DNA from 2 places in the Pseudoalteromonas sp. SG43-1 genome. Region 2 is predicted to be linked to the other one. Evidence: predicted binding sites of a transcription regulator. Region 2 holds the regulator's gene; the other holds the start of a gene.
The links. Region 2 encodes ArgR, which controls arginine synthesis, uptake and breakdown. Its sites were predicted from a motif close to ANTGAATANNTATTCANT; they were not measured.
Positions count from the first base shown of each region.

Region 1: gltB (glutamate synthase large subunit) is a predicted target of ArgR. The motif match lies at 6,181-6,198, and genes of this name have one in related genera.

Region 1 covers NZ_JACJFD010000033.1:2,560-14,195, reverse strand. Annotated here, with positions in the region: gene H5159_RS18415 (FAD-dependent oxidoreductase) at 197-1,612, opposite strand; gene gltB (glutamate synthase large subunit) at 1,622-6,079, opposite strand; gene H5159_RS18405 (efflux RND transporter periplasmic adaptor subunit) at 6,777-8,030, shown strand; gene H5159_RS18400 (ABC transporter ATP-binding protein) at 8,073-8,783, shown strand; gene H5159_RS18395 (ABC transporter permease) at 8,787-10,100, shown strand; gene H5159_RS18390 (ABC transporter permease) at 10,112-11,320, shown strand; gene H5159_RS18385 (sigma-54 dependent transcriptional regulator) at 11,392-11,636, shown strand, end outside.
Region 2 covers NZ_JACJFD010000017.1:60,595-72,230, forward strand. Annotated here, with positions in the region: gene H5159_RS12780 (Fe(3+) ABC transporter substrate-binding protein) at 1-124, shown strand, start outside; gene H5159_RS12785 (iron ABC transporter permease) at 124-1,755, shown strand; gene H5159_RS12790 (ABC transporter ATP-binding protein) at 1,756-2,805, shown strand; gene H5159_RS12795 (Dyp-type peroxidase) at 2,854-3,753, shown strand; gene argR (transcriptional regulator ArgR) at 3,761-4,228, opposite strand; gene mdh (malate dehydrogenase) at 4,454-5,386, shown strand; gene ispB (octaprenyl diphosphate synthase) at 5,472-6,443, opposite strand; gene rplU (50S ribosomal protein L21) at 6,866-7,177, shown strand; gene rpmA (50S ribosomal protein L27) at 7,194-7,451, shown strand; gene cgtA (Obg family GTPase CgtA) at 7,590-8,747, shown strand; gene folA (type 3 dihydrofolate reductase) at 8,821-9,312, shown strand; gene H5159_RS12835 (DUF3718 domain-containing protein) at 9,391-9,768, shown strand; gene galU (UTP--glucose-1-phosphate uridylyltransferase GalU) at 10,218-11,102, shown strand; gene H5159_RS12845 (peroxiredoxin) at 11,233-11,636, shown strand, end outside.

The DNA.
Region 1 (11,636 bases), on a different contig from region 2:
ACACTAAAGCATAATAATCCCTCTTGGTAGTTACACTAAAGGTAAAAGCTCAAGGTGTCGCTAAAGAAAGCTATGCTACAGGTGATATTAATATAATACCGTTTGTGGCTAACTACGTTGACATTACATTCGAATAAAACAATAAAAAAAGCAAGCCAGTTGGCTTGCTTCTTATTTATTTTATTAATACGAACAATTAAACTTTTAAGTAATCCATAATACCTTCTGCAGCATTACGTCCTTCAAAAATAGCGGTTACCACTAAATCTGAACCACGCACAATATCGCCACCAGCAAATATTTTAGGGTTCGTTGTTTGATGTGTAAATTCACCCTGTTCTGGTGCATTAATGCCGCCCCAGTGATTTATTTCTACATCGTATTTTTCTAACCAATCCATTTTGTGAGGCTGGAAACCAAATGCCATAATAACTTGGTCAGCTTCTATCACATGCTCTGAACCAGGTACTTCTTCAGCACGACTTCTGCCATTTGCGTCAGGTTCGCCTAATTTAGTTTTAACCATTCTAACGCCAGTTACTTTACCTTTATCGTTCAATACAATGCCTTTAGGCTGAACGTTATAGGTAAATATAACGCCTTCTTCTTTGGCGTTTTTAACTTCACGTTTAGAACCAGGCATATTTTCTTTATCACGACGATAAGCACACGTTACTTTTGCAGCATTTTGACGAATAGACGTACGCACACAGTCCATCGCTGTATCACCACCACCAAGTACAACTACTTTTTGGTTAGCCATATCAATACACGGCTGCTTAGTCTCGTCATAGCCCATTACACGGTTAGTGTTACCAATCAAGAACGGGAGTGCATCGTGAACACCTGGTGCATCTTCATTTTCAAGACCTGCACGCATACTTTGATACGTACCAACTCCTAAAAATACGGCGTCGTAATCAGCTAAAATTTGATCAAGCGTAATATCAACACCTACTTCAACATTTAACTTAAACTCCACGCCCATTTCAGTGAAAATTTCACGGCGCTTTTGCATCACTTCTTTTTCAAGTTTAAAAGAAGGAATACCAAACGTGAGTAGTCCGCCAATTTCTGGGTGACGATCAAACACCACTGGTTTTACGCCGTTACGAACTAAAATATCAGCACACCCTAAACCAGCTGGGCCTGCACCAATAATAGCTACTTTTTTGTCGGTCCAAGTTACATAAGACATATCAGGCTTCCAGCCCATTTTAAATGCCTCATCGGTAATGTATTTTTCAATATTACCAATTGTAACCGCACCAAACTCTTCATCTAATGTACACGAGCCTTCACACAAGCGGTCTTGTGGGCAAACGCGGCCACACACTTCTGGTAAACTGTTTGTACGATGTGAAAGCTCAGCTGCCTCTATAATACGACCTGTGCGTATTAACTTTAACCATTGTGGAATGTAGTTATGTACTGGGCACTTCCACTCACAATACGGGTTACCACAATCTAAACAACGATCAGCTTGTGAGTTAACCTGATTCTCTGAAAAGGGTTCGTAAATTTCTACGAAAGATTTTTTACGTGACGAGATTGGTTTTTTGCGTGGGTCTACACGCTGCACGTCTATAAATTGATATACATTTTCGCTCATACTGCCCCCTTATTGCGCCTGAACACGTAGTTCGGCACTACTGCGAGCGCGATGCCCGAGTAAACTTTTTACGTCGCTTGATTTTGGTTTTACTAATTTGAACATCGGTAAGTACAGTTCAAAGTTAGCTAAAATGCTTTCAGCTCTGCACGAACCCGTAAGCTCTAAATGCTCAGCAATTAAGCCGCGTAAATGCTCTTGATGTGACGTTAATTCGTCTAGTGTTACTATTTCTACAAGCTCTGGATTAATGCGTTTTTCAAAATCATTTCGCTCATCTAAAATATAAGCAAAACCACCAGTCATGCCCGCGCCAAAGTTAACACCTACATTACCAAGTACACACACAACGCCACCGGTCATGTATTCACAACCGTTGTCACCTACACCTTCAACAACCGCTTGCACACCTGAGTTACGAACTGCAAAGCGCTCACCGGCACAACCCGCTGCAAAAAGTTTTCCGCCTGTAGCGCCGTACAAACATGTGTTTCCAGCAATGGTTGCTTTATGACTTTCAAAAGATGAGCCAAGTGGTGGACGAATAACTAACTTACCGCCTGCCATGCCTTTACCTACGTAATCGTTAGCATCACCAACCAATGTCATTTCAAGACCACCGGCATTCCAAACACCAAACGATTGACCCGCCGTACCGTGTAATTCAATTGCTACGGGGTCTGCCGCCATACCTTGATTACCGTGTTTATCAGCAATATAACCCGAAAGCATTGCACCTACAGAGCGGTCAGTATTACAAATACGACTCACAAGCGAGATACCGCTTGACGTATCAATTGCCTCTTGCGCTTTAGCTAATAAACTTTCGTTTAACTTACCTAGATAATGCGAACTGTTAGGCGCACTACAATAAAGCGTTTCGCCAGTTGGGTTGTTCGGCTGAGCAATAACAGACGATAAATCAATTTTCTTCTGCTTTGCAGTTTTGCCTTCAATTTCTTCTAATAAATCTAAACGGCCAATTAAGTCAGTTAAATTTGCAACGCCTAGGCTAGCCATAATTTCACGCGCTTCTTGCGCTATAAACTTAAAGTAGTTCATCGCCATTTCTGGTAAGCCGTGATAATGCTTTTGACGAAGTGTTTCGTCTTGTGTTGCAACACCGGTCGCACAGTTATTTAAGTGACAAATACGTAAGTATTTACACCCAAGGGCAACCATTGGACCAGTACCAAAACCAAAGCTTTCAGCACCTAAAATTGCCGCTTTAATAATATCTAAACCTGTTTTTAAGCCACCATCTGTTTGCAGGCGAATGCGATGACGAAGGCCATTTTCAACTAGTGCTTGCTGTGTTTCAGCAAGTCCAAGCTCCCATGGGCTACCCGCATATTTAACAGAAGTAAGTGGGCTTGCGCCTGTACCGCCATCGTAGCCAGAAATAGTAATTAAATCGGCATATGCTTTAGCAACACCTGTTGCAATGGTTCCCACACCTGGCTCTGAAACAAGTTTTACAGAAATAAGTGCTTTAGGGTTTACTTGTTTTAAATCGAAAATTAGCTGTGCTAAATCTTCAATTGAGTAAATATCGTGATGCGGTGGTGGCGAAATTAACGTAACACCTGGTACCGAATAACGAAGCTTAGCAATATACGGCGTTACTTTTTCACCTGGTAATTGTCCACCTTCGCCTGGTTTTGCACCTTGCGCTACTTTAATTTGAATAACGTCAGCACTGCGTAAGTAATGAGGCGTTACACCAAATCGACCTGAAGCGACTTGCTTAATACGCGAGTTTTTTTCTGTACCATAACGCAGTTTATCTTCACCGCCTTCACCCGAGTTTGAACAACCACCTAAGCGGTTCATTGCAATTGCTAGCGCTTCATGCGCTTCTGGTGATAACGCACCAATACTCATTGCTGCTGAGTCAAAACGCTTGTATAGGTTTTCTGCAGACTCTACTTCATCAATGCTTATACCTTGCTCAGGTAATTTAAGCGCTAACATATCGCGCAAAGTCGCAATTGGACGATTATTAACTAAATCAGCGTACGCACTGTAGTCTTTATAATCACCTGAGCGAACCGCTTTTTGCAGTGTTTGAATAACATCTGGATTATAAGCATGATACTCACCACCGTGAACGTACTTAAATAAACCACCGTGGCTTAATAATTTACGCTTACTTAAAGCAAGTTTGTGCAAACTTTGCTGATCGTCATCAAAGTCGGTAAAACATGCACCTTGTATGCGACTTGCAACGCCTTTAAAGCACATTTCAATAATCGCATCAGATAATCCCACCGCTTCAAACAACATTGAACAACGATAAGACGCAACCGTACTTATGCCCATTTTAGACATAATTTTGTACAAGCCTTTATTAATGGCTTTACGATAAGCAAGGGTCACTTCGCAATACGACTTATCAATAATTTTGCTGTCGCTCATCGCAACTAGCGATTCATACGCAAGGTATGGATAAATTGCCGTAGCACCAAAACCTAATAGCACAGCAAATTGGTGCGCATCTCGCACGCTGCCAGTTTCAATGATAATATTTGATTCACAGCGCAAGTTGTTATCAACTAAGCGTTTTTGTACCGCACCTACAGCCATAGCTGCTGGAATTGGTAAATTTATTTCATCAAAGTTACGGTCAGTTAAAATAAGCATGATACAGCCCGCAGCTGCTTTTTCTTGTGCTTGGTCACAAATACGCGTAACCGCGTTTTCTAAACCCTCTTCAACTGTGTAGGTAATATCAATTTTACAGTAGCTGTAGTGCGCTTCATCAGCATTTAATAGCTGCTGCATATCTGCGTACATTAAAATTGGTGTATCAAACTGTAGGCGCTTAGCGTGGCCCGTTGTTTCGTTAAATACGTTTTGCTCACTACCAATACAGGTTGCAAGCGACATTACATGGTTTTCACGTAGTGGATCGATAGGTGGATTTGTTACTTGCGCAAATTTTTGGCGGAAGTAATCATAAAGTGAACGATGCCCTTCACTAAGCACAGCAAATGGCGTGTCATCACCCATTGAGCCTGTCGCTTCTTGGCCGTTTTCACCCATTACACGAATAACGCTATCAAGCTCTTCGTTGGTATAACCAAACATTTTTTGATATTTAGCTAGCGTTTCGTCATCAAATGAGCGATTACCAGCGTCTTGCTCAGTAAGTTCTTCAAATGGAACTAAACGTTTAACGTTTTCTTCAAGCCATGACTTGTAAGGATGGCGAGATTTTAAATCTTGATCGATTTCATCCGAGTGCCAGATTTTGCCAAGTTTAGTATCAATAACTAATAATTCACCTGGACCAACACGGCCTTTTTCAACCACTTCATCGGCAGTGTAATCCCAAATACCCACTTCTGATGCAAGCGTAATAAAACCATCTTGTGTAATTACATAACGTGCTGGGCGAAGTCCATTACGGTCAAGGTTACACGCCGCAAAACGACCATCCGACATAACAATACCTGCCGGGCCATCCCATGGTTCCATATGCATAGAGTTAAAGTCGTAAAATGCACGTAAATCGTCGTCCATTGCACGGTTTTTCTGCCATGCAGGCGGCACGAGCATACGCATAGCGCGGAATAAATCCATGCCGCCAGCTAAAAATAGCTCAAGCATATTATCTAGGCTTGATGAATCAGAACCGGTTTCGTTTACAAACGGCGCTGCGCTTTGTAAATCAGGAATAAGCGGTGACGCAAATTTATAAGAACGTGCGCGTGCCCACTGGCGGTTACCTTCAATAGTATTAATTTCACCATTGTGTGCTAAATAGCGGAAAGGTTGAGCTAAAGGCCAACGCGGCTGAGTATTAGTAGAAAAGCGCTGATGGAAAACACAAATTGCACTCGTCATACGAATATCAGCTAAATCTAGGTAAAAATTAGGTAAATCCGCAGGCATCATTAAGCCTTTATAGATAGTTACCAAACCAGATAGACTTGCGATATAGAAAGCTTCATCATCAACAATGCGCTTTTCAGCGCGGCGGCGTGCTACATATAAGCGACGCTCTAAGTCTTTAGAACGCCAACCTTCTGGCGCGCTAACAAAAATTTGTTCAAAACCTGGTAATTGCTGTACAGCAATAGGACCCAACATAGATGGGTCGGTTGGTACAACACGCCAACCTAAAATATTTAGCGTTTCTTTTTCTAATTCTTCGCTAAGTATTTGTTTTGCAGCTTGTGCTAAAACAGGGTCTGAATTTAAAAATATCATACCCACTGCGTAGTTTTTGCCTAAGTGCCAATTATGTTCACTGGCAATTGCACGGAAAAAGCTATCTGGTTTTTGTAATAATAAACCACAGCCATCACCTGTTTTACCATCGGCAGATATACCGCCACGGTGCTGCATGCGATCAAGCCCCGTAATAGCAGTACGAATAAGCCTATGACTAGCTTGACCATTAACTTGGGCTATTAAGCCAAAGCCACAATTTTCTTTTTCTAACTTTGAGTCGTATAACATAGACCCCTCCCCTTGCTGCACTGTTAGCGTGGATGAACTGCTCGACGATTTGCTAACAGACGGACAAAACTAGCCTCTATCTTAAATAGAGTCAATAGCACTTTGAATACATATTCACATTCTTGAATATTTCTCACTTCATAGCAAGATTTCTTTTTATCATTATTTTTAACATTTAGCGTTATTTTAACCACTATTTTTTCATGACACTGGTGTCAAGTTTAACATATTGTAAAAAACACAAGCGCTCAAAGTCGCAGCTTACGTAAACGTAAAGGCAAGCAAAAGTGAATAAGTATTCAATAAATGAAGAGCTATTCAGTTAACATTTAGATAGTTTTATGCTATTTCATTACTTTAATGGCTTAACATCCCCGATTATTGCTGCTCATTAGTATAGTTATGAAAGTTCATGTCCTTTTTTGTACATTAATAGTGAATTTTTATTTAAAGCGGTGTCCGATGCGGACATAAAAACTGTCCGCGGACATCATTTTCAAAAAAAAAAATAAAAAGTACTTTAATATCAATGTGATAGTAGTTGGCATATTAATCGTATAGTTTTACATATAATCGCTAATTGGAATTACCATGTTTACTCTAAGCTTATTTTTGCTCTCTCCTATTGCCGCCATTTGCACAGCAGCTTTATTACTGCTGTGCGAAAAATACATAAAAGCAATGTAGGGGGAATTAAATGATTAAAGATACCAGCGCACAAGACGTACAAGTAAAGGCACCTATAAGCTATAAAAAATACGCGATAATCACTGCGATTGTTTTCATTGTGGTCTCTACAGTTGCTTATATTTTTTTAACTAACCATAGCGCTAAAAGCTCTATTAGCCGCTCAAAAGTACAGGTTGCAAAAGTACATGTTAAAGCGCTCATTCGAGATATTGCCGCCAGTGGTAAAATTGTTGCTGCTAATGCTCCTAAAATCTACAGTCCAGAACGTGGATTTATAGATTTAAAAGTAAAGGCCGGCGATACAGTAAAGCAAGGGGGCACACTTGCTCTGCTGCAAAGCCCTGAGTTAACTAACGAATTAAAGCAACAGGAGTCTGTACTTAAACGACTACAAGGCGAGCAGCAAAGGCAGCATTTGCAAGCAAGACGCCAAACACTCACTTTAAATAAAACACTTGATATGGCACAAGTTGAGCTTAACGCCGCTGAGCGCGAAAATCGCCGGGCGCAGTTATCAATACAAAAGCACTTAATTAGCCAAATTGATCTTGAAAAAGCAGTTGATGATTTATCACGTGCAAAGCTCACATATAAGCATGCACAACAAGAGGTATTGCTTGCCAAAGACACGCTCGCCTTTGAACTACAAGCAGCTAAAAGTGATGTAACCCGCCAGCAACTTATTGTTGATGATTTAATCAGAAAAGTAAGCAACCTATCTATTAAGGCTTCCGTTACAGGGATCGTGGGTAACCTATTAGTGCAACAAAAAGCCGCAGTGACGCAAAGCCAACCTCTTATGACTCTCGTCGACTTAAGTAATTTCGAAGCGGAACTTCAAGTACCTGAAAGTTACGCCAACGAATTAGGACTCGGTATGGAAGTAGAGCTTAAGTTAGGCAATGAAACAGTGATGGGGAATTTATCCGCAATATCACCAGAAGTTAATAATCGTGAAGTAACAGCACGCGTCCGATTTAAAGGTGTTACTAACAACATCCGTCAAAACCAACGCTTAACTGCACGTATTTTACTCGACAACCGAGAAGGTGTAATGCAGGTAAAACGCGGCGCTTTTATGCAGCAAGGCGGAATTTTTGCTTATAAGGTAGAAGGCAATATTGCAAAGCGTATACCTATTACAATCGGCGCCACCAGCATTAATGCGGTTGAACTTTTAAGCGGTGTTAAAGAAAACGATGAAATTATTATTTCAAGCTACAGCGACTTTAAGCAAGCCGATACGATTTTATTAAATTAAACAGACGTTCTCAACCAACGCTAAAAATAATTAGGAACAACCATGTTACAAATGAACAATGTAAGTAAAGTATACCAAACAGAAATGGTACAAACCCATGCGCTTCGAGACTTTAACCTGCAAGTAAAGGAAGGCGAATTTATTGCTGTTACCGGTCCTAGCGGCTCAGGAAAAACAACCTTTTTAAATATTGCAGGTATGCTCGAGCCTTTTAACGAAGGTGAGTACCTGTTAGATGGCGTTAATGTTGGCAGCCTAAACGATAACCAACGTGCTGATTTACGGAATCAAAAAATTGGCTTCATATTCCAAGGCTTTAATTTGATCCCCGATTTAAATTTATATGAAAACATAGAAGTTCCTCTTCGCTATAGAGGGATTAAAGCAAATGAGCGAAAACGTCGAATTGAGCAATGCCTTGAACAAGTTGGTTTAGCATCTCGCGCTAAACACTTACCTCAGCAACTCTCCGGTGGCCAGCAACAACGTGTGGCAATAGCTCGTGCGCTTGCTGGTGAACCTCGTTTTTTACTTGCCGATGAGCCAACAGGTAACCTTGACAGCTTAATGGCTCGCCAAGTTATGGAGTTACTTGAGCAAATAAATCGCGACGGTGCCACTATAATAATGGTAACGCATGATAGCGAATTAGCCCGCCGTGCTCCGCGTAATATTCAAGTAGTTGATGGGCAACTTGCCGACTTTACACTTTATCAAGGCGCGCAAACTATAAAAACAGCATCGGGGGTTTAACTAATGTTTATTCATTATTTAGATTTAAGTTGGCGCAGCTTCAAGCGCACCCCACTGGTTAGCTTTTTAATGGTACTGGCCATTGCGATAGGTATAGGCATAACAATGACCAGCCTTAGTGTTTATCACATGATGTCGGCCGATCCTATCCCAGAAAAAAGCAGCCAACTTTACAGTGTGCAATTACAAATAATGGACGATGGTAGTACGTGGTGGACAGAAGATAACATGCCACTGCAATTGACCTACCAAGATGCAGAGAACTTATTAAACGCACCCACGCCAGAGAAAAAAGTGGCTATGATGCGTACCGGCTTTTCAGTTTATCTAGACTCCGACAAAATAAAACCTTTTATAGGTAATGCTCGCATGACAACGCCTGACTTTTTTAGCATGTTTAATTTGTCATTTTTATACGGAGGGGCTTGGAGCAAAGAGCAAGAAGACTCTGCCGCACCTGTGGTTGTTATTACCCAAGAGATAAACGATAAACTATTTGCAGGAAAAAACTCTGTCGGAGAACTGATTTATTTAGATGATGCAAGCTATCAAGTAGTTGGTGTTATTAACCATTGGCCTCTCAATATTAAATATTATGATTTAAATAACGGTGCATTTAATCAAGTAGAAGAGTTATTTATGCCCTTTAACTTAATAAAGACAAAAGAGCTAGTAAGTTGGGGCAATAGCAATGGATGGAAACACGAAAACACACCAACCTTTGCAGATAAACTGCAATCTGAGCAAGTATGGATTCAGTTTTGGGCAGAGCTAAATACGCTTGAACAAAAACAAGCCTATCAAAATTACTTATTAGCCTATATGCAAGAACAACAAAAACGTGGTCGATTTAATCGTAAAGAACTTGAGTATAAACTTCGCGATGTAAACCAATGGATGCAATACAACAACGTCGTCACCGAAGACAATAAAATTTTAGTGGGCCTGAGCTTTATGTTCTTAGGTGTCTGCTTAGCCAATATTTTAGGTTTACTTTTAGCTAAGTTTTTACGCAGAGCGCCAGAAGTAGGTGTAAGACGCGCATTAGGTGCTAGTAAATGGCAAATATTTTTACAGCACTTAGTTGAGGTCGCCATGCTTGGCTTTATAGGTGGCATGCTAGGAATTGTACTAGCACAACTTGGCTTAATGGGCGTAGGGCAAAGCTACGACTACTATGAAAACTTAGCGACAATGGATTTAACCATGCTATTGAGCGCCCCATTGATTGCAATTACAACCTGCATTTTAGCTGGTTTGTACCCAGCTTGGTTAGTGTGTAAAACCAATCCTGCTATTTATCTTAAGAGCCAATAAGGAATGTCACAATGTTAGAAATAAAACCTATATTTAACGCCTTATGCCGCTCAAAGGTGGGCGCTGTATTACTGCTAATTCAAATTGCAATTACCACAGCTATCGTCAGTAATGCTGCATTTATCATTCAAGATAGAATTAGTTATTTAAACCAAGAAACGGGCTACCCTGAACAAGATATATTTAAGTTTAATGTAATGACCTTTGGTACTGATATTAACTTAAGCCAGCAGTTTGAGCTTGATGAAAGCATGCTTAGAAAAATGCCAGGCGTAGTTGATGCCGCATTAAGCAGTAGTATTCCGCTATCAGGGGGGGGCAGCGCTTCGAGCTTTAATTTAAAACCTGCTCCACAAGAAGGCCTAAGTGTCAGGACCGCTTATATTTTTATAGATGACCACGCAATTAATACCTACGGCGTTAACTTAATTGCAGGGCGAAACTTTACCGAAGATGAAGTGCTCGTTACAAACGAAATTACACAAAAGCGTACCAACGTCACTATAGTCACTAAAGCCTTACTTGATGAGCTCTACCCTGATGGAGATGGTTTAGGGAAAATAGTTTATTTTGGCGACCTACCACTTAAAGTTATTGGCGTGATCGGAAAAATGAAAGGCCCGTGGCTCAAAGACAGTAAACCCGATAATCTTGCATTTATTCCTTATATTAAAGCAGCAAGTTATGCACAAGTTGCCGTTCGTACTAAGCCTGGTCAGCGAGCAGCTGTAATGAAAGAAATAGAAAATGCTATGCTCGAAAATTACAGCAAACGCGTTATTAACAACATTAAAGGGCTTGATGAATTAAAAAATGAGTATACCGCTCAAGATCGCCTTATGATGCGCATGCTCATAGTATTAATCACTATTTTAGTACTTATAACCGCTCTCGGTATTTTTGGCTTAACCTTATTTAATATTAGCAAACGTACTAAGCAAATTGGTACACGCAGAGCACTTGGCGCAAGAAAGTCAGCTATTGTTAGCTACTTTTTAGTAGAAAATGCATTAATTTGTAGCCTAGGTTTAGCCTTAGGTGTAGTAACAGCAATACTACTTGGGAAAATGTTAATGCAGTATTTTTCTGTAGCCGCACTACCGCCAAGTTATATAGCCGTTACCGCCATTGCCGTATTTTTAATGAGTTTACTTGCAGTATTAGCGCCGGCCAAACGCGCTGCCAATATTTCGCCCAGTATCGCAACTCGCACTATTTAATAATATGTAAATCACTATGCTACACTGCTTAGTAAGGCAGTGTAGCCATTAAAAAATTATAAAAATAACCTATGACTCATAAAATACTCATTGTTGATGATAACCAAGCAGTACTCGACGCACTTTCATTGTTGCTCGAGATCCACGACTTTTCGGTAGTCACTGCAACAAATCCATTTGATGCTCTGCAAATAGTTCGCTATCAACGAATTGAGCTTGTAATTCAAGACATGAACTTTACCAGCGACACCACCTCTGGCGAAGAAGGTAAAGCGTTGTTTTATGAACTACGAGAAATAAACCCACACCTACCTAT
Region 2 (11,636 bases):
TGAATTATCAACTTTGGTTGCCTCTTGGGGTAGCTTTAAAGAAGACAGCTTGCCACTTGATGAGATTAGTAAATATCGTCCGTTAGCACTTAAGCTAATTGATGAGGTGAAGTTCGATCTTTAATGACTAATAAATTTAAGCTGTCTAAATGGCAGCTCTTTGCGTGGTCGACTGGCTTAATACTATCGGCCCCGTTGTTTTTTCTTCTTTTTGAATCTCTACAAGGTAGCTCTAAGGTGTTTTCTCACCTGTGGGATACCGTGCTTTGGGATTACATAACCAATACCGTATTGTTAGTTTTAGGTGTTTGCGTCCTTAGCTGCGCCATAGCTTTGCCGCTTGGGTGGCTGACGGCTTACTGTAGTTTCCCGGGTAAAAAACAGTTTGAATGGGCACTTATGCTGCCCCTTGCTATGCCTACCTATATTATTGCCTATGTATACACTGACTTATTAGATTATGCGGGTCCGGTGCAAATAGCACTGAGAGAATGGTTTGGCTGGCAATCTCCTAGCGACTATTGGTTTTTTGATATACGTACATTACCCGGCGCCATAGTTATGATTGCCTTGGTGCTTTACCCGTATTTATTTTTAATTTTTAAAACGGCCCTTCGCGAGCAGTCATTCAAATTAGTGCAAGCTAGCCAGTTAATGGGGTTATCTCCTTGGCAAAGCTTTTTTAAAGTAAGTTTAGTGCTCTCTCGTGGGGCTATTGTGGCGGCTCTTGCGCTTATAAGTATGGAAACCATGGCTGACTTTGCAACAGTGAGTTATTTTGCCGTAAGTACATTAACAACCGCCGTATACGATACGTGGTTTGGTTATTACTCACTTACAGCGGCCGCTAAAATATCGGGTGTGATGTTATTACTGTTATTTTTAGCATTAATGGCAGAGCGCTTTAGTCGCCGAAACCAAGCGGTATTTGAGCGCCAATCAAGCGTAAATAGTGAATCTCTCTATGTATTAAAAGGAAAGTCTGCTTGGCTCGCAACGGCATTTTGTAGCTTTATTTTACTTATCGCTTTTGTAATTCCTATTGCAGTACTTATAAATTACGCCATTACCTACTTTGATAAAGCATGGAATGTTGAGTTTTTTAGTTACGGTTGGCAAAGTTTAAAAGTGGCAGGGGTTGTGAGCCTAATAACGATTACGTTGAGTATTTTTGTTGTTTTTTATCAGCGTGTGGCAAAGCAAACGTATCCGCTTGTTCCTGGGCGTTTAGCAAGCACAGGCTATGCGTTGCCTGGCACGGTACTCGCTATTGCGGTTTTGTTACCCCTTACATTATTAGAGAACACCATTAACACAGCGCTCGAGCCGTATAATTTAGATATTGGCTTACTGCTTACAGGTAGCATTCTTACTATTATTATTGCTTACATTGTTAGGTTTTACGCCATTGCACACGGAGCAATTGAGTCGAGTTTTTTACGTATTAGCCCATCACTTGATATGGCAAGCCAATCAATGGGTAAAAGCCAAGGGCAAACGCTGCGTTTAGTGCACTTACCTTTACTGCGAAGAGGATTGCTTACTGCTGCGTTATTGGTATTTATTGAGTGTATGAAAGAGTTGCCGGCTGCGCTATTGCTCAGACCGTTTAATTTTGAAAGCTTAGCTACTCATGTATTTCAGTATGTAAGTGACGAGCAATTAGAGCTTGCTTCAATATCGGCTTTATTTATTGTTATTGTTGGGTTTATTCCTTTGTATTTTATTAATCGTTCTATGGAGCAGCGTAGTTAAATGAGTAGTTTAATTTTACAAGGCGTGAGCTATCACTATAACGGCACAAAGGTTATTCACGATTTAGATTTAACGGTGGGTAAAGATGAAATTGTTTGCCTACTTGGAGCGAGTGGGTGTGGCAAAACGACCACGTTAAAAGCGATTGCAGGTTTAATTGAAGCTAAGCAAGGGTCTATTTTTATAGACGGTAAATTAGTGAGTGATGAGCAATCGTTTGTCTCGCCTGAGCACCGTAACATCGGCATGATGTTTCAAGATTATGCGCTGTTTCCGCATTTAACGGTGGCAAATAATATCGCATTTGGGCTTAGTAAAATGAGTAAAGCTCAAAAGCAGCAACGCGTTGATGAAATGCTTAAGCTGGTACATTTAATTGGCTGTGCCGACAGGTTTCCACATCAGTTATCGGGTGGTCAACAGCAGCGTGTAGCTATTGCTCGTGCATTAGCTTATAAGCCTAGTTTATTGCTACTTGATGAGCCCTTTTCAAATATCGACACACAAGTACGCTTTGAATTAATTGCTGATATACGTCGAATTATTAAGGCAACTCAAGTATCTGCTGTATTTGTTACACATTCAAAAGAAGAGGCATTTGCCTTTTCAGATACACTGGCCATTATGCATCGCGGTAAAATTGAGCAACAAGGCACGCCTGAGCAGCTTTTTGCAGCTCCATGTTCAAAGGAGGTTGCAGAGTTTCTGGGTCAAGGCATATACTTGAGTGCAGAAGCATTAACAGCAACTGAATATAAAACACCATTTGGTTTAGTCGAATCTTATGTTGAGAGTAAACATAACGTAAGCGTAGGGCTTATATATGTACGCCCCCATCAAATAGAATTAGTGGCAGATAACCAAAGTGACAAATTCAGCAAGCGAGCTACAATCATAAGTCGTCGCTTTATTGGTTCGGCGTATGTTTATTCGGTTGTTATTGATGAACAAGAAATTGAAGTTGCTGCACAATATGGCCAGTCATTTGAAAATAATGAGCAGGTTATAATAAAAATAAAACCTCACACGGTGAATTTTTTCGAATCGTAATTAATTTGTTATTCGCTGTGTTTTTATCTGTAAAACTAAGGAATAACAATGGCGCAAGCGCAATCAGGGATTTGTGCTGAAGCAAACTTACACGGTTTGCACTTATTTTTTAATGTGTTTGATGGTCAAGATGAATCACTTCGCGCAAAGTTAAAACAAGTAAGCGCCATTGAAGAAGAGTTTAGCGATCAATTTTCAGAATCAATGCTCTCTTGTATGGTTGCTATCGGTGCGCAATATTGGCCGCATATCCTCCCTGAATACATCCCAAGCGAATTACAGAGCTTTCCTAATATAAACCATAGCGATCATCAAATGAGCGTACAACCGTGCGATTTATTTGTGCAAATTCGCTCTGACCGTGAAGACGTTAACCATTTATTTGCGCTGCAAGTTTTAAAATTATTTGCCCCCGATGTTGAGCTGGTGGAGCAAATTCGTAATTTTCGCTTTTTAGATGGTCGTGATTTTAATGGTTTTATTTATGGTGGCGATACAGCTCATGGAAGAAAAAAGCGCGCTACGGCTTTAATTAGTAACCCTGGTAATTTTGAAGATCAGGGAAGTTATATTCATGTACAGCGTTATAAGCATGACTTAACTATGTGGCAGCACTTATCATTGAGCGAGCAAGAACAAATAATGGGGCGTACGCGCCTTGATAACACACTAATTACCCCCGCAATTGAAACCAGCCATGCTTCGCGAAGTGAGCTAAAAGACGAAGACGGACAACCGCTACTATTAAATCAGAGCATGCCTTATGGCGATGTGTATGAGCAGGGAATGTTATCAATTACATGCGCTTGTACGGGTACCGCATTTGAAAAAGTACTTAATAGTCGTTTAGGGGAAGGGGATTGTTACGACCACTGGCTTGATTTTACTCAAGCCGATATGGGTTCTGCTTTCTTTGCGCCTTCAGTCGGGTTTTTAAAACAAATTTAGTTTGCTATTAAACCGTATCAAATAAAATGCGAACACGTTCAAGTGTTACATCTATTTCAGATATTTTAGCAGGAGCGATAAAAATAGTATCGTCGCCTGCAATTGTTCCTAGTACGCCATCTGCTTTACCTAATGAATCTAATAAACGCGCAATAAGCTGAGCAGCACCTGGGCTGGTACGAATGATGATCATCATTTCGTTGTGCATAATGTCGATTACTAATTGGCGTAATGGGCTTTTAGCCGTAGGTACACCCATTTCAGCAGGTAAGCAGTAAACCATTTCTTGCTTGGCATTACGTGTGCGTACAGCGCCAAATTTACTTAACATGCGTGATACTTTACTTTGGCTTATATTGTCAAAGCCTTGATCTTTTAACGCATCAACTATTTCGCCTTGAGAGCCAAAATTTTCTTCTTTTAATAGTGATTTAAATGCTTTTACCAGTGCTTCTTGTTTATCTTGCGGTTGCATAGTCTTTATTCGTTTTTGTTATTTATGCTGCAAATTCTACACAAAAATGAATAATTATGCAGCAGTTGTTTAGTTAACTTGCCAGTTTGATGCGTTAAATCACAAAAGTTTACGACTATGGTCGAAAATATACTTGAAATAGACAGGATAAATTTGTTTTTAGTCGCTAATTTCATTATCTTAAGAGCCACAAATGTTTCCTACCTCAAATTACGGAGAATTCCAATGAAAGTTGCTGTATTAGGTGCTGCAGGCGGTATCGGCCAAGCGTTATCTTTATTATTAAAAACAGGCTTACCAGCTGGCTCTGAATTATCACTTTATGATGTTGCACCAGTAGTACCAGGTGTTGCGGTTGACCTTTCTCACATCCCAACAGATGTTAAAGTAGCAGGCTTTGGCGCAGACGAATTAAACAAAGCGCTTGAAGGCTCTGATATCGTTCTTATCCCAGCGGGTATGCCACGTAAACCAGGTATGGATCGTGCTGATTTATTTAATGTAAATGCTGGCATCATCAAAACTTTAGCAGAAGGGATTGTTGCTAGCTGTCCTAAAGCGTTAGTAGGTATTATTACTAACCCAGTAAACGGCACAGTTCCAATTGTTGCTGAAGTATTCAAAAAAGCAGGTACTTACGACGCTAAACGCGTATTCGGTATTACTACGCTTGACGTTATTCGTTCAGAAGCATTTGTTGCTGAACTTAAAGGCGTAGACGTAGCAACTGTAAAAGTACCAGTAATTGGTGGTCACTCAGGCACAACTATTCTGCCTCTACTTTCTCAAGTTGAAGGTGTTTCTTTCACTGATGAAGAAGTTGCTGCACTTACTCCACGTATCCAAAATGCGGGTACTGAAGTTGTAAATGCTAAAGCAGGCGGTGGTTCAGCTACGCTATCTATGGGTGCTGCTGCAGCTCGTTTTTGTATGTCTTTAGTTAAAGGCCTACAAGGTGAAGAAGTTGTAGATTACGCTTACGTTGCTGTTGAAAATGGCGATGCAGAGTACTTTGCACATCCAGTACGTTTAGGTAAAAACGGCGTAGAAGAAATTCTTTCTTACGGCGAACTAAGCGCATTTGAAACAAAAGCAAAAAATGACATGCTTGAAACTCTGAAAAAAGACATCAAAGAAGGTGTTGATTTCATGGCGTAATAGCCGCTTTAAGCAACAAAAAAGCCTGCATTTGCAGGCTTTTTTATTGCTCAGAATTAATGTCACACTGTGTAACTAGTTAAAACTAGTGGTCGCGGTCAACCGCAATACGGGCAAGGCTTATAAGTGCTTGCTTATAGTCAGACTCAGCTAAAAAGTCTAAACAGGCAATGGCTTTTTCGGCCTCAAGCTCTGCTTTTTGCATTGTAAACTCAAGCGCATTAGTTTGTTTTAGTGCAGTTAAAATTTCTTCTAAATGCTCCATACCATTACTGTGCTCTATTGCATCACGAATGAGCTGTGTTTGCTGCTCGCTACCATGTTGCATAGCATAAATAAGCGGAAGGGTTGGTTTGCCTTCTGCTAAATCATCGCCAATGTTTTTACCTAGCTGCTCAGCATCTGCATTGTAATCGAGTACGTCATCTACTAGTTGAAACGCAGTACCTAAATGCATACCGTATAGGTTTAGTGCATCAAGTGTCGCTTGGTCTTGCTCTGTGATAATGGCAGCAAGGCCTGTAGCTGCTTCAAATAATTTAGCCGTTTTAGAGTAAATAACCTGCATATAGCTGGCTTCAGTCGTATCTGGGTCATTGCAGTTCATCAGCTGCAATACTTCACCTTCAGCAATAATGTTTGTTGCATCGGCAAGTACTTGCATAATCTGCATTTTTCCAAGGCCAACCATAAGCTGAAATGAGCGAGTGTAAATAAAGTCACCAACCAATACGCTAGCAGCATTACCAAATTCAGCATTTGCTGTAGGCGTGCCACGTCGTAAGTTTGATTCATCTACAACATCATCATGCAATAGCGTTGCTGTATGGATAAACTCAACAATTGTTGCAAGTGTTATGTGATCTTTACCCTGATAACCGAGCGCTTTGGCTGCTAAAATAGCCAGCATTGGACGAACGCGTTTGCCGCCACTGCTAACTATATATAAACCAAGCTGATTAACTAACGCCACATCTGAGCGCATTTGCGCATGTATAAGTTGATTGACGTCATTCATATCGCTTTCGATTAACGCCTGGATAGCTTTTATATCCATTGATCTCCGAGCCAATTTTTATGTGTGAACGGCGCAGATTGTACAACAAAAAATGCACTAGCTCGATATTTTGTGACGATTGATTGAAAAAACACTATTAAAGTACTTAATTTAGACTGAATTAGCCAAGATAACTGATTAATTGATAATCAATATAGAGTTTATGGTGTGCTTAGATATTGAGCTGTGAGGGTCATATTTGAGTACATTAATTTATTTCGGCTAAGAGTTAAAAAGCGCTTGGCAAAAGGGCCAATTAATATAAAATGGGGTAAATATTGAATTGCTCTCAAAGCAGCTACTTTTTATTCATTTTAATTACAAAATAGGCTTGCTAGTTATTTCGCGTTAGCGTAAACTTCGCGCCCTATCGAAGAATATTTTAGTTGCGCCGATTTGAGGGTGCACAGACGGAGTTAATTATGTACGCGGTTTTCCAAAGTGGTGGTAAACAGCATCGTGTGACTGAAGGTCAAACGATTCGTCTTGAAAAATTAGACGTTGAAACTGGTGCGGCAGTAGAATTTGATTCAGTACTTTTAGTTGCTGATGGTGAGAAAATCGAGATCGGTGTACCGTTCGTAAACGGTGGCAAGATAACAGCTGAGGTTGTTTCACATGGTCGCGGTGAGAAGATTAAGGTTGTTAAATTTAGACGCCGTAAGCATTCTCGTAAGCAAATGGGCCATCGTCAATGGTTCACTGAAGTTAAAATCACTAGCATTAGCGCTTAATTAGAGGTACTTAGAAATGGCACATAAAAAAGCAGCTGGTAGTACTCGTAACGGTCGCGATTCAGAAAGCAAACGCCTTGGTGTTAAGCGTTTTGGTGGCGAATCAGTTCTAGCGGGTAGCATCATTGTTCGTCAGCGTGGAACTCGTTTCCACCCTGGTACTAACGTAGGTATCGGTAAAGACCACACTATCTTCGCAAAAGCAGATGGTAAAGTTCAGTTTGAACAAAAAGGTCCTTTAAACCGTAAATACGTAACTATCGTAACTGAGTAATCAGTAAGGTAGTTAAAAACCCCGCCTTTGCGGGGTTTTTTGTTTTGTAGTCAGCCAATATATACCCAAGCCTGCATTTGTGCTGGCTTGGGTATATAATAGAGTTATTAAACAAGCCAATCCCTAAAGTGAGTAATCATGAAGTTTGTAGATGAAGTAGAAATTCGCGCAGAAGCTGGAGACGGTGGCAGCGGCATCGTGTCTTTCCGTCGTGAAAAATATGTTCCAGATGGTGGACCAGACGGCGGTGACGGTGGAGACGGTGGTAGTGTTTATCTACAAGCTGATGAAAACTTAAATACCTTAATTGATTATCAGTTTGAGCGCTTCCATAGAGCTGAACGTGGTACTAACGGTCGTAGCCGTAACTGTACAGGCCGAAAAGCTGATGACTTATTTGTTATGGTGCCTGTGGGCACGCGCATCATGGATGTTGATACCCAAGAGGGACTTGGCGATTTAACGCAACATGGTCAACGAATTTTGGTTGCAAAAGGTGGTTTCCACGGCTTGGGGAATGCGCGTTTTAAATCAAGTACTAACCGAGCACCTCGTCAAAAAACATTAGGCACACCAGGTGAAGTACGTAACTTAAAATTAGAGTTACTATTATTAGCTGATGTTGGCTTACTTGGATTGCCAAATGCCGGTAAATCTACGTTTATCCGCAGTGTATCTGCAGCAAGACCAAAAGTAGCTGATTACCCATTCACGACGCTTATTCCTAATTTAGGTGTAGTACGTCCTGAAGCAAATAAATCATTTGTTATAGCCGATATTCCGGGTCTAATTGAAGGTGCATCTGATGGCGCAGGCCTAGGTATTCGCTTTTTGAAACATTTAGAGCGTTGTCGTGTGTTATTACACATTATTGATGTAATGCCGGTAGATGGTTCAAACCCTGTTGATAATGCGTTTTCGATTATTAACGAGCTGCACCAATACAGCCCTAAATTAGCTGAGAAGCCACGCTGGTTAGTATTTAATAAAATAGATTTATTACCAGAGGATGAAGCAAAAGCGTTATGCGAATCGATTGCAGAAGAGCTGGGCGAAACTGAAAATATCTATCACATTTCAGCAATTAATAAACTTAACACTCAACCATTAATCCACAACATAATGACACTACTTGATAGCATGCCTAAAGAGAAGTTTGTACAAGTGGAAGATGAAGAAGTTGAATTTAAGTGGGATACCTATCATGAAAAAGCCACTAAAGGTAAGGGCAATGATGATGATTGGGATGACTGGGATGAAGATGATTATGACGTAGAAGTTGTCTACGAGCGTTAATTAAATAGAATTTACTAAAAAGGAGCTTATGCTCCTTTTTCTTTGTTTAAGAATAAAGTACTAGGTGTTTATTATGATAATTTCAATGATTGCAGCAATGGCAAATAACCGTGTAATTGGTCTAGATAATAAAATGCCATGGCATTTACCTGCAGATCTTCAGCATTTTAAAAAGGTCACTACGGGTAAGCCTGTGATCATGGGTCGTAAAACTTTTGAGTCTATAGGCCGTCCATTACCTGGGCGCCGTAATATTATTATTACTCGAAACAGCGAATATACTGCACAGGGTATTGAAGTAGTAACTACGCCAGATGCCGCATTAGAACTCGTTACTACTGCTGAAGAAGTAATGATTATTGGTGGTGGTAATATCTATGAGCAATTTTTACCAAAAGCAGAACGCCTGTATCTAACTTTTATTGATTTAGATGTTAAAGGCGATACACAGTTTCCAGATTACAATAAAGTTGCTAATTGGTACGTGAAAGAAGAGCAAGAAAACCATCCGGATGACAAGAATTTATCTAGTTATAAATTCGTAACTTTATATAAAGAACGTTAACATTATTGCGTAAATTTTGATAGATTGATATAATATTCGATAGTCTATATAAGAACAAAGTATTATAAAGGGTTTGTCATGTTTAAATTACCAAAGCTAGTTGCACTTACTGCCGTTGTAGCTGTTAGTTCGTTTTCGTATACAGCACCTGTAAATGCTGAAGATCAATTAGCAGTATCTATTTGTGAATATATTGCGGCAGACGATAAAAACCGATTACGCAGCAAGCTTAAAAGCTCTCGTGTAAAAATTCGTAATATTTATGATGCAGTACAATGTAATGGTAATAACTTATTACGTCATGCTGTTGCTAGTAATGCAGTAGATACTGGTGAGTATATAGTTAAAAACTTATCAAAAAGTGCGTTAACAGATGGTGCTGATATTGCTTGGGCTGAAGGTAATTTTGCCAGCTCACCACTTATTGCAGTAATTAAAGATCGTGCAGGTCTTTAATTATAAAAAGGTTTTGCAACTCTACCTTTAGTTAGAAATTTATTGGTCTGGGTTTGTTATTTATAGCAAACCCAGGCTTTTTTCATTTAGCTAATGTAATCTCACCCCACAACAAAATCATTAATAAACTTCATAACTTTCCTGCTCATTTTAAATAACCAAAAATGTAGAGTCTTTATTTAATAAACAGCTTCAAATTTACTTCTTCAAAAGAGGTAACTTTATTCAGCTGGTATCTATTTTGTATCTGCTAGTTTGTACCAATACGCAATAATACTTAATTATTTTGCGGGGCTAAACGTGTCGCTACCGGTGTTAAAAAATTCTTATTTAGAACAACTAAGTAGCGAATTTTTTGCCTAGCTATCAACACGTTTTTCCATCCTCAAAATAGATCACTTAATTAAGCGAATTGATATTATTTACAAACTTAATCACTAAGGACAGATATGAAAGCTGTAATTCCAGTAGCTGGCTTAGGGACGAGAATGCTCCCTATGACAAAAGCTATCCCAAAAGAAATGCTCCCAATAGTCGATAAGCCTCTAATTCAATATATTGTCAGCGAATGTGTGTCCGCTGGCATTAAAGATATTGTGTTAGTTACGCATAGCTCTAAAAATGCAATCGAAAACCACTTTGATACAAGTTATGAACTAGAAGCGACTCTTGAGAAGCGTGTTAAACGAGCTTTATTAGATGAAATTCGCTCTATTTGTCCAAATGATGTAACTATTATGAGTGTACGCCAAGGTGAAGCTAAAGGGCTTGGACATGCTATTTTATGCGCTAAACCAATAGTTGGTGATAACAACTTTGTTGTGCTCCTGCCAGATGTGATACTTGATGCCTATACTGCGGATCAAGAGACTGAAAATTTAGCTGCAATGATTAAACGCTTTAAAGAAACTCAAGCAAGCCAAATAATGCTTGAGCCGGTAGCTAAAGAAGACGTTAGTAAATATGGTATTGCTGATATAAACGGTGTTGAGTTAATGCCAGGTAAAAGTGCTGCAATTAAAGCAATGGTTGAAAAACCTGATGCAGATTTAGCGCCTTCTAATCTGGCTGTTGTAGGGCGATATGTACTGAGTAAGAATATTTGGCCTCTACTTGCAAAAACGTCTGTAGGTGCTGGCGGTGAAATACAACTTACAGATTCTATTGACGCATTAATGGCACAAGAAACCGTTGAAGCATTTCATATGAGTGGTAGCTCTCACGATTGTGGAGATAAGTTAGGTTACTTAAAAGCAATTGTTGAGTACAGTCTGCGAGATGAAAAGCTAGGTAATGATTTTTCAAGTTTTATAAATGATTTGAATTTACCTTAATACAGCGCGTATTCTTCGTTCTATGGTAGGCTATTTTGAGCTACTAAGTTAGCCGTACTTTTTATACCTAGTAGTAGGCTACGTAGTACGATTGTTACTTATTCTGTATTAATCTTTTCAAGGAATTACCATGATTGAGCAAGGCCAAGAATTACCAGCAGTGACGTTAACGCAATTAACTGACGACGGTATGCAATCTCTTACAAATAAAGAATTGTTTGAAGGTAAAAAAGTCGTGTTATTTGCAGTACCAGGTGCGTTTACACCAACGTGTTCAAATGCCCATTTACCTGAATTTATTACCCTTGCTGATAAAATTAAAGCAAAAGGTGTTGATGCTATTTACTGTGTATCTGTTAATGATGCATTTGTTATGAAAGCATGGGGTGATTCACAAAACGCGCAAGAAATTACAATGCTTGGGGATGGCGATGGAAGTTTCACTAAATCGTTAGGGCTTGATAAAGATACTGCTAGTTTTGGTGGTATACGTTCAACGCGTTACGCTATGATTATTGAAAATGCGCTAGTAAC